Acidaminococcus fermentans DSM 20731: one gene and its partners. The main gene of each other region encodes a partner of the protein of the gene in region 3 in a complex. Links are inferred from orthologs where the notes say so. Each region holds a gene or a part of one and is shown on either strand. Other genes may lie near its edges.

What was found.
Region 1: secY (region 3) and secG share a complex: the UniProt entries of both Escherichia coli proteins name them as parts of the sec protein translocase complex. The link is inferred for Acidaminococcus fermentans DSM 20731 from one-to-one orthologs.
Region 2: the proteins of secY (region 3) and secA are in contact, whole or in part, in a crystal structure (PDB 3DIN), measured with the Thermotoga maritima proteins. The link is inferred for Acidaminococcus fermentans DSM 20731 from one-to-one orthologs. Residues at the interface, in WP_004081795.1 of Thermotoga maritima: Glu108, Gly109, Glu110, Glu111, Ala236, Glu237, Arg238, Arg239, Ile240, Thr241, Ile242, Gln243, Tyr244, Ala245, Arg246, Arg247, Val248, Thr249, Gly250, Arg251, Arg252, Val253, Tyr254, Gly256, Ala257, Ser258, Thr259, Tyr260, Leu261, Pro262; in WP_004082002.1 of Thermotoga maritima: Glu261, Ala262, Arg263, Lys300, Ala301, Arg302, Thr303, Ile304, Ile305, Leu323, Tyr324, Asp325, Pro326, Val329, Ser330, Tyr333, Ile336, Lys340, Phe345, Val349, Glu363, Phe364, Tyr374, Ser375, Gly376, Gly377, Glu393, Ile395, Thr482, Ser483.

Annotation. Positions count from the first base shown.
Region 1 is NC_013740.1:1,097,331-1,102,007, forward strand. The notes cover bases 1,094-4,074. They hold secG (preprotein translocase subunit SecG), read left to right. Parts: upstream 1,094-2,462; coding sequence 2,463-2,687; downstream 2,688-4,074. Other genes in these bases: ACFER_RS05035 (LysR family transcriptional regulator), read left to right, coding at 1,094-1,251; ACFER_RS11235 (helix-turn-helix domain-containing protein), read right to left, coding at 1,254-1,445; ACFER_RS11980 (C-GCAxxG-C-C family (seleno)protein), read left to right, coding at 1,574-1,816; ACFER_RS11065 (hypothetical protein), read left to right, coding at 2,064-2,213; ACFER_RS05050 (alpha/beta hydrolase), read left to right, coding at 2,772-3,506. In the rest of the region: ACFER_RS05030 (DAPG hydrolase family protein), read left to right, coding at 1-355; more of ACFER_RS05035, read left to right, coding at 358-1,093; more of rnr, read left to right, coding at 4,075-4,677. UniProt on the Escherichia coli protein: Subunit of the protein translocation channel SecYEG. Overexpression of some hybrid proteins has been thought to jam the protein secretion apparatus resulting in cell death; while this may be true it also results in FtsH-mediated degradation of SecY.
Region 2 is NC_013740.1:757,610-762,365, reverse strand. Bases 959-4,018 are described here. They hold secA (preprotein translocase subunit SecA), read right to left. Parts: upstream 3,690-4,018; coding sequence 1,227-3,689; downstream 959-1,226. Other genes in these bases: hpf (ribosome hibernation-promoting factor, HPF/YfiA family), read right to left, coding at 3,876-4,018; prfB (peptide chain release factor 2), read right to left, coding at 959-1,096. In the rest of the region: more of prfB, read right to left, coding at 1-958; more of hpf, read right to left, coding at 4,019-4,421; ACFER_RS03410 (amino acid ABC transporter ATP-binding protein), read right to left, coding at 4,569-4,756. UniProt on the Escherichia coli protein: Required for protein export, interacts with the SecYEG preprotein conducting channel.
Region 3 is NC_013740.1:2,123,431-2,128,063, forward strand. Bases 1-2,937 are described here. They hold secY (preprotein translocase subunit SecY), read right to left. Parts: upstream 2,129-2,937; coding sequence 872-2,128; downstream 1-871. Other genes in these bases: infA (translation initiation factor IF-1), read right to left, coding at 1-203; ACFER_RS09775 (adenylate kinase), read right to left, coding at 216-860; rplO (50S ribosomal protein L15), read right to left, coding at 2,129-2,569; rpmD (50S ribosomal protein L30), read right to left, coding at 2,585-2,770; rpsE (30S ribosomal protein S5), read right to left, coding at 2,783-2,937. Outside these bases: more of rpsE, read right to left, coding at 2,938-3,283; rplR (50S ribosomal protein L18), read right to left, coding at 3,302-3,664; rplF (50S ribosomal protein L6), read right to left, coding at 3,690-4,238; rpsH (30S ribosomal protein S8), read right to left, coding at 4,268-4,633. UniProt on the Escherichia coli protein: The central subunit of the protein translocation channel SecYEG. Consists of two halves formed by TMs 1-5 and 6-10.

The DNA of each region.
Region 1 (4,677 bases), 1.0 Mb from region 3 along the record:
GGGTGATGGCCCCGGTTTTTTGAAGATCTGCTTCAAAAGCCCTGCTGATTTTGGCTTTGACACGTCCCTGATTGGCAAGGAAAACTGCGCATCCCTTGTTTGCGGCATCGGTGATGGCTCCTGCGCAGCGGCGATGGTGCATAAATGGTATCCTTATCAGGACGGCGTGATGCTGTGTTCCCGTTTTTGGATCGGCTACGGCGTGGTGGACGGGGAGATTCGCTGCACTCTGCCCGAGGGTGCGAAAGTTCCAGTGGAAGTATCCAAGGGCTTATTTGCCCATAATATCAAAGAGTTTACCAATCTGGCTGCAATCCTGCCGGAAGTTTACGCCGAAAACAAGGATAATTTCTGAACATGAACATTCAGCAGCTAAGATATTTCCTCGTTTTGGCCGACACATTGAGTTTTACCAAAACAGCGGAAAAATACTATATTTCACAAACGGCGGTTTCCAATCAAATCAAAGCCTTAGAGGAAAAACTGGGCGTGCAGCTTTTTCAGCGGGATAATCGAAAGGTTCTTCTCACCCCAGCAGGAAAAGTCTTTGTCAAGGAAGCCAAAAGCATCATCACGAGAATCGAGGAAGCCGTCCAACACACCAAGGATGCCGCCGAGGGATTCGCCGGAGAAATCCATGTGGGCTACCAATGGGGCTTTGAACGTACTGTCTTTCCGAGAGTTTTGCAGGATTTTCAGTACGAATACCCAAATATTGAAATCCTTATCGAACGGGATGAAGTGGCAGCCTTATATGATGGGGTGATAGAAGGAAAGTATGATATTATTTTCAATCTGCCCTTGCCCGGCAAAAAGAAGTCCGGACTGAAAGAAATGGTGCTTGCTCGCTATCCGCTGTATGTAGCAGTACCGCCCCAGCATCCTTTTGCAGAATTCCATTCCCTGAAAAGGGAGCAGCTGGCAGATGAGATATTCATTTCCTATCGGCAAAACGCTCTCAGCGAATATGACCCCACACAGGCCATTCTGGCTGATTTTGCGGATGTCGGCCTCGTTCCGAATATAAACTTCCAGCATCAGGCCATAGAAAGTATTTTGCTGTTTGTGGCGTTGGGCAAAGGAATCACTATCGTTCCCGAGTATTTCCTGCCATGCGCTCCGGCAGGAATCAATCTGCTGTTTATTCCGTTGGAGGACAGCGCGCTCCCCGCCGAAGTAGCTGCTATCTGGCAGGAAAAAAATACCAACCCGGCGCTTGATAAGTTCGTGGAGTGCATACAAAAGGATTAGCTTTATGTCGCTTTTGAGTGTTGGTATTCTCGCGGTGTTATCCCGTAATACTCCTTGAATGCCTTGTAAAAGTTGCTGTGGTTGCTGTAGCCAAGCATAGCGGATATTTCCTCATAATCCATAATCTGCTCGGAAATGGATTTAGGACGGATATCGGATTTATCTATGGCAAAGCGGCGGGTAACTTCTATCATAATCGGCAGCCGCTCCGCGCAAGGCATGGCCACTATATGGCTGCCCGATATAGCACTCCCCCTCGCCAATAGTAATCAGGCGGTTATCCTTTGCCGAGAGGGCGGCATAACTGTTTTGATAGGCATAATTGATAAAGAAAAAATCCTGTCGATGGAAAGGCTCATATAGCTGCTCCCAGTCTGTAATGTGTGCCTTTTGCGATGATGCAGGCATTTCCCATGCTGAAGCAAAATACATTGCCGCACCTTACGCTGGCGGTGCAAAAGTGAAATGCGGAGCTGTTTGGGGTGCGTTGCTTATTTTTGGAAAAGAAATACGGAAAAGAAAATGCAGGGAAATTACAGGAGCAAATGTGTGGGCGAATCATTGACCTTTTCTCATTAGCCATATGTCTGGTTAATAACGTCAGGCAAGAAATAGCTGATTTAATAACTTAGGGGGTGCATCGTTATTTTGTATCAAAATTAGCGGTAAAGGGGAACTCCTCATCACCATCATGAGCAGCCTGGCACAGGAAGAAAGCCGGAGCATCTCGGAAAACGTCACCTGGGGCCATCGGAAGCGGTTCGCTGATGGCAAGGTGAGTGTTCCCTTATCGCAAGGCCCGGAGCCGTCAGATGGACAACTTCATCCAGGAGGTTCGGGAGCAGGAACTCATCAAGGAGTTCGACGCCCGGCTGTGGGGCAGCCGGGTGGATTTCATCACAGTGTACAGCAAAGACGATATCCGGGTGACCTTCAAGGACGGGACGGAAATCAGAGCATAAGCAGGAAAAAAGGATTACGGAAGAGAATCCAAGAGGAAACGCAGGATTCTCTGCCGTATTTTTGATGAAGAAAATAGGAATATGATATAATAGTAGAAAATTATGGAACTCAGGGACGGCAGGTGAAGCGACAATGGAACGGATTGAAGGAACAGTTACACCGTGAATTATACTATGGTTTGGAAACTCTGGACAAAACGCCTCTGTATGGACTATAATATAAGAATCTGATATGTGGAGGGAATACCTGTGGCTTTGGATATATTGATGGTTCTTGATGTGATTGTGAGCATCCTGATGATCGGTTCCATCCTGCTCCAGTCCGGCAAAAGCGCCGGGTTCAGCGGTCTGGGCGGGGGAGAATCCCTGTTCGGCGGCAAACCTACGGACATGGATGAAGCACTGGCACGGATCACCGTGGTGCTGGGGCTGGTTTTTGCGGTCATCAACGTGGCAATTGCCCGCCTGCAGTAAGCAATTAAAGAACGTTCATACATTTCACAGTGGCATTGCCTGGCAGGGTAATGCCATTTTTGCTATGGGGAAGGAGGGGAGACCATGCTCCAGGGAGCGGAACCGTATTTCTGGCCCGGGACCCGGGGAAAAGGGGTGCTGCTGGTCCATGGGTTCACCGGCAGTCCGTCGGAACTGCGGGAACTGGGAGAAATCCTGCACCGGAAAGGGTATACGGTGGAAGGCCTTCTCCTGAAGGGCCACGGGACGGATCCCCGGGACCTGCTGGAGGCAAAAGCGGAACAGTGGGAGGAACAGGTGCGCCAGGGTGTGGCCCATCTGAAGGAAACCTGTGCCCAGGTGACGGTGATCGGTCTTTCCATGGGAGGGCTCCTGGCTTTGTACGCCGGGGCGGCAACGTCCGCAGACAAACTGGTGGTGATTTCCACCCCCATCTATCTGTACGACTGGCGGGTGTACTTCCTGTGGCTGGCGGACCGGCTGCCCTACTGGGCCATTCCCAAGCGTCCCCGGACCATCGACGCTCCGGCCCGGTACAATGTGGCCTACCGGTGCATGCCCATCAAAGGGGTCCATCAGCTGGTGCGGCTGCTTCAGGCGGTGAAACGGTCCTGGCTGCCCCGGGTGCGGCAGCCCCTGCTGATCATCCAGTCCAGGACGGACCACACGGTGCGGCCGGAAAGCGCATCCTATATCGAAGAACATGCGGCGTCGGCCCGGAAACAGGTGCTGTGGGTGCCCCAGGCCCGGCATGTGATGACATTATACAAAGGCCGGCAGGCCATTTATGCTGCCATTGAGGCCTTTTTGGAGGAATAGAGATATGGAAAACAACAGAGATACCATGTGTTTCGGCTGCGGGAAGGACAACCCCATGGGGCTGCATCTCCATTTCCGCACGGACGAAAACGGCTGCTACACCAGTTTCGTGCCCCAGCCGGTGCACCAGAGCTATGACGGCCGGATGCACGGGGGGCTGATCTCCACCCTGCTGGACGAAACCATGGGCAATTATCCCTACATGTATGAACACAAGGTGGCCTACACGGCCCGGCTGGAAGTCCGCTTCCGGCAGCCGGTGCGCATCGGGGAACGGATCGATGTGATCACCAAAGTGAAACGGAGAAAGGGAATGCTGCTGGAAATGACCGGCCAGGTGATCCGGGAAGACGGTACCGTGGCGGCTGAAGCGGACGGCAAGCTGATGTACGAGGAGAGAGCATGACAAATACAGAAATGGAAACCAAGATCCTGGGGTATATGAAGGAACACCCCACGGCTCCCTTGTCCGCCGATGAACTGCTCCAGGCCCTGACCCTGGAAGGGGCGGACCTGAAACTGTTCTGGACAGTGATGAAGGAGCTGGAAGACCGGGGCCAGGTGATCAAGACCCGGTTCAACATCTATGGGCTGCCGGCGGCCATGGGTCTGGTGGTGGGCCGCTGCCAGGTGACCAGCAAGGGCTTTGCCTTTGTGATCCCGGAAGAAAAGACGGAAGACGGGGATCTGTTCATCCCGGCCAGCAGCCTCAGCGGCGCCATGGACGGGGATACGGTGATCGCCCGGGTGATGCAGAGCGGCTATGATGACCGGCAGGAAGGAAAGATCATCCGGATCCTGAACCGGGCCCATCACAAACTGGTGGGGACCTTCAGCAAATCCGGGGAATTCGGCTTCGTGATCCCGGACAACAAACGGGTGGGACGGGACATCTATGTGCGCCGGAAAGACTTCAACGGGGCCCGGGACAAGGAAAAGGTGGTGGTGGAGATCACCACCTGGCCGGACGAACGGCGGAACGCGGAAGGGAAGATCGTGGAGATCCTGGGGAAACCCGGGGACATCGGTCTGGAAATCCTTTCCATCATCAAGGACAACGACCTGCCCACCAAATTCCCGGCTCCTGTCCAGGTGGCCGCGGAAAAAGTGGAACAGAAGATCAAAAAGAAGGAAATCCAGAACCGGCTGGACCGGCGGGACTGGAACATCA
Region 2 (4,756 bases), 1.4 Mb from region 3 along the record:
GCTTCAGGCTGCGCAGGTAGGCTTCCACAAAGGGGTCCAGATCCCCGTCCATCACAGCCTGGATGTTCCCGGTTTCGGCCCCGGTCCGATGGTCCTTCACCATGGTGTAGGGCTGGAACACGTAGGAGCGGATCTGACTGCCCCATTCGATGGCCTGGTAATCCCCGGCCAGTTCACTGATTTTTTTATCCTGGATGGCCTTTTCGTATTCATACAGTTTGGCACGGAGCAGGGCCAGGCAGCGTTCCTTGTTCTGGAGCTGGCTCCGTTCGTTCTGGCACTGGACCACGATCCCGGTAGGGATATGGGTCATCCGGACGGCGGAGGACGTTTTGTTGACGTGCTGTCCGCCGGCACCGCTGGCCCGGTAATAATCCACCCGCACATCATCCATGTTCAGGTTCACTTCCACCGTTTCATCCAGTTCCGGCATCACATCCACAGCGGCAAAGGAGGTGTGCCGCCGGGCGTTGGCGTCAAAGGGAGAGATCCGTACCAGCCGGTGGACCCCCTTCTCGCTTTTCAGGTAGCCATAGGCATTGTGGCCCTGGACGGTCAGGGTGGCACTCTTGATCCCGGCTTCTTCCCCGGGGAGCACATCCAGCAGCTCCACAGTGAAACCCTTCTGTTCGGCGTACCGGGTGTACATCCGCAGCAGCATGTTGGTCCAGTCCTGGGCTTCCGTACCGCCGGCGCCGGCATGGAGGGTCAGGATGGCATTGTTGGCATCGTACTGGTCGCTGAGGAGCATGCCCAGTTCCAGATCCGCCAGGGTTTTCCGGGCGTTTTCCACTTCTTCCTCGATTTCGCCCTGGAGGCTGTCATCCTTTTCCTCCATGGCCATTTCCCACAGGGTCTCCACATCGTCCAGCTTGGCAGCCAGACCATGGTAGGTTTCCACTTCCGTTTTCAGGTTGTTGGCTTCCTGGGCCACGGTCTGGGCCTTGTCCGGATCATCCCAGAATCCGGGAGCCGCCATCTGGTGCTCCAGGTCTTCGATCCGTTCTTCCTTCTGGGCGATTTTCAGGCCGCCTTTCAGTTCTTCCAGTTTATCCTTCAGTTGGGTGATTGCCGGTTTCAATTCTTCCAGTAACAAGATTTTCCAGCCCTTTCTTTTCGAAATGTAAAATGGGAAAAACGAAGCCGGGTTTCCCCAGCTCCGTTTGGTTCATCCGTTTTGCAGCTCCTGCCGTTTCCGCTTCGGGACCTGCTGCCCCGGAGCTCACTTATTTCCGGGGAGCCCCTTCCGGTCCGTGGACTTCCGCCGGAGCCTGGGCTCCTTCCGCAGTGCCGTCCACATTGGGGTTGTTCACGGAAGCGTTGGACAGGTGGTCTTCCACCGTGGGCTGGGTCACCACGTTCACCCGGTACATGTACCGGACCACATCGTCCACAATGGCTTCCTTCATGCCTTCGAACATATCGTAGGCTTCGAACTTGTATTCCACCAGAGGATCCCGCTGGCCGTAGGCCCGGAGACCGATCCCTTCCCGCAGCGCATCCATGGCGTCCAGGTGTTCCATCCAGTGGGTATCCACCACTTTCAGCATCACCAGGTTTTCCAGTTCCCGCATAATGGGAGCGGTGATGGCGGCTTCCCGTTCATCATAATAGCTGTGGGCCAGGCTGTGGAGATGTTCCTCCAGTTCTTCCCGGCTCATATTGGCCAGTTCATCCGCCTTCAGGCTGCCCTGGGGCGCATAGAATTCTTCCGCATACTTGATCAGGGACGGGATATCCCAGTCTTCGCTGTAGGCTTCCTTGGGAGCGTACATGTCCATGGTCCGGTCCACAATGTGGTCCGCCATGCCCAGGACCGTTTCCTTCAGGTCTGCCTTTTCCAGGATCTTCCGGCGCTGGTCGTAGATCACTTCCCGTTGTTCGTTCATCACATCGTCATATTCCAGCACGTGTTTCCGGATATCGAAGTTCCGGCTTTCCACTTTCTTCTGGGCATTTTCGATGGACCGGGTCACCAGCCGGTGTTCGATGGGTTCATCTTCGTCCATTCCCAGCTTGTCCATGATGCCGGAAATGTTGTCAGACCCGAACAGCCGCATCAGATCATCTTCCAGGGACAGGTAGAAACGGGTGGAACCCGGATCCCCCTGCCGGGCGCAGCGGCCCCGGAGCTGGTTGTCGATCCGGCGGGATTCGTGCCGTTCCGTACCGATGATGTGGAGACCGCCCAGTTCGGCCACCCCTTCTCCCAGGGTAATGTCCGTACCACGGCCGGCCATGTTGGTGGCAATGGTCACCGCCCCCATCTGACCGGCATCGGCCACGATCTCGGCTTCTTTTTCATGATACTTGGCGTTCAGCACATTGTGCTGGATGCCCTTTTTCTTCAGCATGGCGGACAGCTCTTCGCTCTGGGCGATGGAGGTGGTCCCCACCAGCACCGGCCGTCCCACGGAATGGAGTTCCTCGATGGCCTTCACCACGGCCCGGTACTTGGCCTTCTTGGTCTTGTAGATCACATCCGGGTAGTCGATCCGGATATTGGGTTTGTTGGTGGGCACCACGTAAACGCTGAGCCCGTAGATTTTCTGGAATTCCTGTTCTTCCGTCTTGGCGGTACCGGTCATGCCGGAGAGTTTGTCGTACATCCGGAAGTAGTTCTGGAAGGTAATGGTGGCCAGGGTCTGGCTTTCCCGTTCCACCTTCACATGTTCCTTGGCTTCGATGGCCTGGTGCAGCCCTTCGGAATACCGGCGGCCATACATGAGACGGCCGGTGAATTCGTCCACGATGATGACTTCCCCGTCCTTCACCACATAGTCCCGGTCCCGGATCATCAGGGCCTTGGCCTTCAGGGCTTCCATCAGCTGATGGGACAGGTCCGTGCCGTTTTCCGGATCGTACATGTTCTTCACGCCCAGGAGTTTTTCCGCCTTGGCGATGCCCGCTTCCGTGGGAGCCACGGTCTTGAGTTTTTCATCCACGGTGTAGTCTTCTTTTTCCTTGAAGTTCTTCACCACATCAGCCATGATGTTGTACAGGTCCGTGGATTTTTCCCCGGGCCCGGAAATGATCAGAGGGGTACGGGCTTCATCGATCAGGATGGAGTCCACTTCGTCCACGATGGCGTAGTGGAGGGGCCGCTGGACCATCTGGTCCAGAGACACTACCATGTTGTCCCGGAGGTAGTCGAACCCGAATTCATTGTTGGTCCCGTAGGTGATGTCTGCCGCATAAGCTGCCTTCCGGGCCGGAAAATCCATGTCATGGACGATCAGTCCCACGCTCATGCCCAGGAACCGGTAGACCCGACCCATGTCCTCGCTGTCCCGGCGGGCCAGGTAGTCGTTGACGGTGACCACATGGACCCCTTTCCCTTCCAGGGCGTTCAGGTAGGCCGGCAGGGTGGCCACCAGGGTCTTCCCTTCACCGGTACGCATTTCCGCAATGTTGCCCCGGTGGAGGATGCATCCCCCGATCAGCTGTACATCGAAATGGCGCAGCCCCAGCACCCGGCGGGAAGCTTCCCGCACCACCGCAAAGGCTTCCGGCAGCAGATCATCCAGGGTTTCCCCCTTGGTAAGCCGCAGCCGGAATTCCTGGGTCTTGGCGCACAGACGGGCATCACTGAGCCCGGATATTTCCGGTTCCAGTGCGTTGATCTTATCCACATAGCCCTGGCAGACCTTCAGTTCTTTCTTATTGGGGTCCCCAAAGACCAGTTTCATCAGGTTTTCCAGCAAGTATATCACTCCTCAGTTCTCTAAGCGCTCCAGGCGCAAAACTAGCACTATGAATCCATTTTTTAATTGTAGCAAATGCGTATATGAAAGTCAAAAAGAGTCGGGGCAAATGCCCCGGCTCTTTGTAAAAATTTCTTGAATTTCCGGTTAAGACCGTCTTGGGGAAAATCCTCAGGCCAGTTCCGGATTGATCAGGCCATAGTCCCCGCTCTTTCTCCGGTATACAATGGCAATCTTTTCCGTTTCCGCATTGAAGAATACGAAGAAGTCATGGTTCAGCATGTTCATCTGCATGATGGCTTCCTGGACACCCATGGGCCGCATGGCGTAATTCTTGGTACGGGCTACGGTGAATTCTCCGGTTTCTTCCGGAACTTCTTCACTGTCTTCCGGCAGCGGAGCCGGTGCCGCATCCTTGAAATTGCTGTATTTCCGTTTCATCAGGCGGGTCTTGTATTTGTGGATCTGCCGTTCGATCTTTTCCACGCACTGATCGATGGATGCATACATATTATCAGAAGTTTCCTGGGCTCTCAGCACGATGCCGCTGGCCGGGACCGTAATTTCAACCGTATGGTTGCCTTTTTCCACCCGCATGACCGCGGTGATCTCACCTACCGTCTTGAACTGTTTGGTGATGGTCTGGACACGTTTTTCCACATAGTCTTTTAATGCCTGGGTTACCTCGATGTTTTTACCACGAACTTTTACTGCCATAGTAACTACCTCCTCACCAATGGGACATTTCCCATCGTTGTTATTATACATATTCTACAACTCAGCAGAAATCCCTGCAAAGAATCTTAAAAATTTGTAACTAATTTTGAAAAAAGACTGCCGTCCATACGCAGCAGCCTCTTTTCCTTACAGAATCTTGGACAGGAAATTCTGGGCCCGTTCGTTTTTGGGATGGGCGAAGAATTCCGTAGGATCTCCCTGTTCCAGGATCTTCCCGCCGTCCAGGAACAGGATCCGGTCCCCCACTTCCCGGGCAAAGCCCATTTCGTGGGTTACTACCACCATGGTCATCCCTTCCTGGGCCAGATTCTTCA
Region 3 (4,633 bases):
GTAATCCGGCCCCGGTTCAGGTCATAGGGCGTCAGCTCTACGGTAACCTTGTCCCCTGGGAGGATCTTAATAAAGTTCATACGTATTTTTCCGGAAATATGTGCCAGGATTTCATGATCGTTTTCCAGTTTTACCCGGAACATCGCATTGGGTAAAGATTCCAAGACAGTACCTTCTACTTCGATCGCATCTTGTTTTGACACGCTAATGCCTCCTTACCCTTTTACCGCAGCGACCACATCAGCATACACCTTGTCGATGGGCTGAGTGCCGTCAATTTCCCTGTACACGCCTTCCGCCTTGTAATACGCAATGAGAGGAGCAGTTTGGCTATGGTACGCTTCCAAACGTTTTTTTACAGTGGTTTCTTTGTCATCATCCCGCTGGTAAAGTTCCCCACCGCATTTGTCGCATACATTTTCCTGTTTGGGAGGATTGTATACCACATGATAGGTCGCACCGCAGTTCTTGCAGATCCGCCGGCCGGTGACCCGGGCCACCAGGTCTTCATCAGGCACGCTGATGTTGACGGCAGCGGTCAGGGTGATCCCGAGATTCTTCAGGATTTCGTCCAGAGCTTCTGCCTGTTCTTTGGTACGGGGAAAACCGTCCAGGATGAATCCTTTGGCACAATCCGGCTGGCTCAGCCGTTCTCTCACAATGCCGATCGTGACACTGTCAGGAACCAAACCGCCGGCGTCCATATATTTCTTGGCTTCTTTCCCCAGTTCCGTCCCATTTTTCACAGCCGCACGGAACATATCTCCCGTGGAAATATGGGGAATGGGGAAATCGGCAACTAATTTTTCCGCTTGGGTCCCCTTGCCTGCGCCAGGAGGTCCCATTAAAAGAATATGCATGTTCTCTCTCCTTATTTCATGAAACCCTGGTAGTGCCGCATGAGGGTCATGGACTCTACCTGTTTCATCGTGTCAAGCGCTACGCCAACCACGATCAACAAAGCCGTTCCGCCGAAGTATACTCCGGAAATTCCTGTGAGCCAGACGATCATGTTGGGCATAATAGCAATGAACGCCAGAAAAACAGCACCCGCCAGGGTGATCCGGTTCATCACCTTGTCCAGATAGTCCGTGGTGGGTTTGCCAGGCCGCAGCCCGGGGATGAAGCCCCCATATTTCTTGATGTTGTCGGACATATCCGGAATGTTCAGGCTTACTGCCGTATAGAAGTAAGTGAAGAACAGGATGAGCAGGATGTACAGCGAGGTCTGCAACGGTGTGCCCCATGCTAAATAGCCGGCCACTTTCTGGATCCAGGGGATCTTGATGAACTGCGCAATGGTCACAGGAAACATCAATACGGAAGAAGCGAAGATGATGGGCATCACACCAGCCTGATTCACCTTTAAGGGAATATAGGTGGTGTGCCCGCCGTACATCTTCCGACCTACGATCCGCTTTGCGTACTGGACGGGGACTTTCCGGTAGGCCACCGTAATGGCCACCACGAACATCACCATCAGTACAGCCAGCACAGCGAAGATCAATACGTTGAAGACGTTGATAGTTCCTGCCTGCAGGTACCGGCCGATCACAGCCAGCCCGTTGGGCAGTCGGGAAATAATCCCAGCAAAGATGATCAGAGAAATCCCGTTCCCGATCCCTTTGGCCGTAATCTGTTCCCCAATCCACATCAGCAGCAGAGAGCCTGCGGTAAGGGTGATGACAATCATGGCAAAGGAGAAGAAGTCAGGATTGTTGACTGCTGCCCGCAAGCCATATGCCATCCCGATTGCCTGAATGGCGCCCAGGCCCACCGCTGCGTAGCGGTTGATTTTATTGATTTTTTTTGCTCCTTCCGCTCCCTCTTTGGACCATTCTTCCAAAGTCGGGATCACCACTGTCAGCAGCTGCGTAATGATTGACGCATTGATGTAAGGAGTAATGCTCATGGCAAATATGGAGAATTTGCTGAGAGCACCGCCGGAGAACAGATCCAGAAGACCGAACAGATTCCCACTGGTGAAAAGCCGTTCGATCATGGCTGCGTTAACCCCCGGAACGGGAATTTGCGTACCAGCCCTGAATACTATGAACATCGCAAGGGTAAAGAATACTTTCTTTCGGAGTTCCGTAGCCTTTAACAGGTTATCAAGGGCTGATGCCAATTAGATCACCTCTACCTTACCGCCGGCAGCTTCGATCTTGGATTGAGCAGTTTTGCTGAAGCCCATGGCTTTTACCGTGACCTTTTTGGTCAGTTCGCCATTGCCCAGGACACGAATGCCGTCACGGATGTTTTTCACCAGACCGGCTTCGATCAGGGCCACAGGATCGATTACAGCACCGTCGTCAAAGCAGTTGAATACTTCCACGTTGATTTCAGTGTAATGTTTGCCGAATTTATTGTAGAAACCGCGTTTCGGCAGACGCAGGTACAACGGCTTTTGGCCACCTTCAAATCCAGGACGTTTCACCCCGCCGCTACGGGATTTCTGACCTTTTTGGCCTTTGCCGGATGTTTTGCCCAGGCCGGAACCAAGACCGCGGCCTACACGGACGCGAGCTTTTTTGGAGCCGGCAGCGGGAGCCAATTCATGCAAATACATTTGCAGACCTCCTTATTACGCCTTGACTTCTTCTACTTTGACCATATGTTCCACTTTGTGGATCATACCGCGCAGAGCAGGGCAGTCTTCTTTCACAACGCTGGTACGGATCTTGGTCAGACCCAGAGCCTTGACAGTAGCGCGTTGGTCTTTGGGATACCCGATCAAGCTACGGGTCAGCGTGATTTTTACCTGTGCCATCATGCTACCTCCTTAGCCCAACAGTTCTTCAACAGTTTTGCCGCGCAGAGCAGCAACGTCTTTGGCATTCTTCAGGGATTTCAGCCCTTCCAGGGTAGCCCGGACCACATTGTTGGGGTTGGAAGTCCCCTGGGATTTGGTCAGGATGTCCCGAACGCCAGCCAGTTCCAGGACCGCACGGACAGGACCGCCGGCGATAACCCCGGTACCTTCCATAGCCGGTTTCAGCAGAACACGGCCTGCACCGAACACACCGATTACTTCGTGAGGAATGGTGGTGCCCTTCAGGGGAACGGTGATCAGGTTCTTTTTGGCATCATCCACACCTTTGCGGATGGCTTCGGGAACTTCGGCAGCTTTGCCCAGGCCCATGCCAACCTTGCCGTTTTCATCACCAACAACAACCAAAGCAGAGAAGGAGAAACGACGTCCGCCTTTTACGACCTTAGCTACGCGGTTGATGAAGACTACTCTTTCTTTGAAGCCATCATCTTGTTTTTCGTAATTAGCCACTCTTATGTCCTCCCTCTGTTAAAATTCCAGACCAGCTTCACGGGCTGCTTCAGCCAGAGCTGCCACACGGCCGTGATACAGGTAGCCGCCACGGTCGAATACAACCGTCTTGATGCCCTTTTCCAGAGCCTTTTTGGCGATTTCGGTGCCCACAGCTTTGGCAGCTTCGATGTTGCCGCCGTAGTTGGCTTTGTTGGCCTTTTCCACGGTGCTGGCGGATACCAGAGTTTCACCAGTTTCATCGTTGATAATCTGAGCGTAGATGTTGCTCAGGCTGCGATATACATTGAAACGGGGTTTTTCAGCCGTTCCCACAATATTTCTGCGCATACGCAGGTGACGTTTCTGACGTGCTGCGTTTTTATCTTTCTTGTTCAGCAAGAGATTCACTCCTTCCTATTAGAAATTATTTCTTGCCTTTGGCGCCGGCTTTACCAACCTTGCGGATGATATGTTCGCCTACATAGCGGATCCCTTTGCCTTTGTAGGGTTCGGGAGCCCGCAGGCTGCGGATTTCAGCAGCAACAGCACCAACTTTTTCCTTGTCGATACCGGAAACGATGATTTCCGTGGAGTTCGGGCAGTCGAAGGAAATGCCTTCGGGAGGATCCATCACGCAGGGATGGGAGAAGCCCAGGGTGAAGCTCAGGGCTTTGCCCTTCTTGGCTACACGGTACCCAACGCCCTGGATTTCCAGGTGTTTGGAATACCCTTCCGTAACACCGATGATCATGTTGTTGATCAGGGTACGGGACAGGCCGTGGAGGCTGCGGTGCACCTTGTCGTCGGAAGGACGGGTCACGGTGATCACCCCATCATTCAGGGCCACGGTCAGTTCTTTGCTGATTTGACGGCTCAGTTCGCCTTTCGGTCCCTTAACGGAGACCAGGTTATCTTCCACCGTTACCGTAACTTTATCAGGGACGGTAATCGGAGCTTTTCCAATTCTTGACACTTATAAGCACCTCCGGTCTAGGGAATATCTTACCAAACGTAAGCCACTACTTCGCCGCCCAATCCAGCTTTCCGGGCAGCCTTGTCGGTCATCATGCCCTTGGAAGTGGAGATTACGGCGATGCCCAGGCCGCCCAGTACGCGAGGCAGCTGGTCTTTCTGGGTGTAGACTCTCAAACCGGGTTTGGAGATACGCTTAATGCCAGAAATAACTTTTTCCTTGTTGGGACCGTATTTCAGCTGTACACGGATCACATTCTGGTGTTCACCGGCTACGACTTCGAAATCTTTAATGAATCCTTCGCTCTTCAAAATCTCTGCAATGGCAGTTTTGATTTTGGAGCAGGGGATTTCAACTTTATCGTGATGAACCGAATTGGCATTACGGATTCTCGT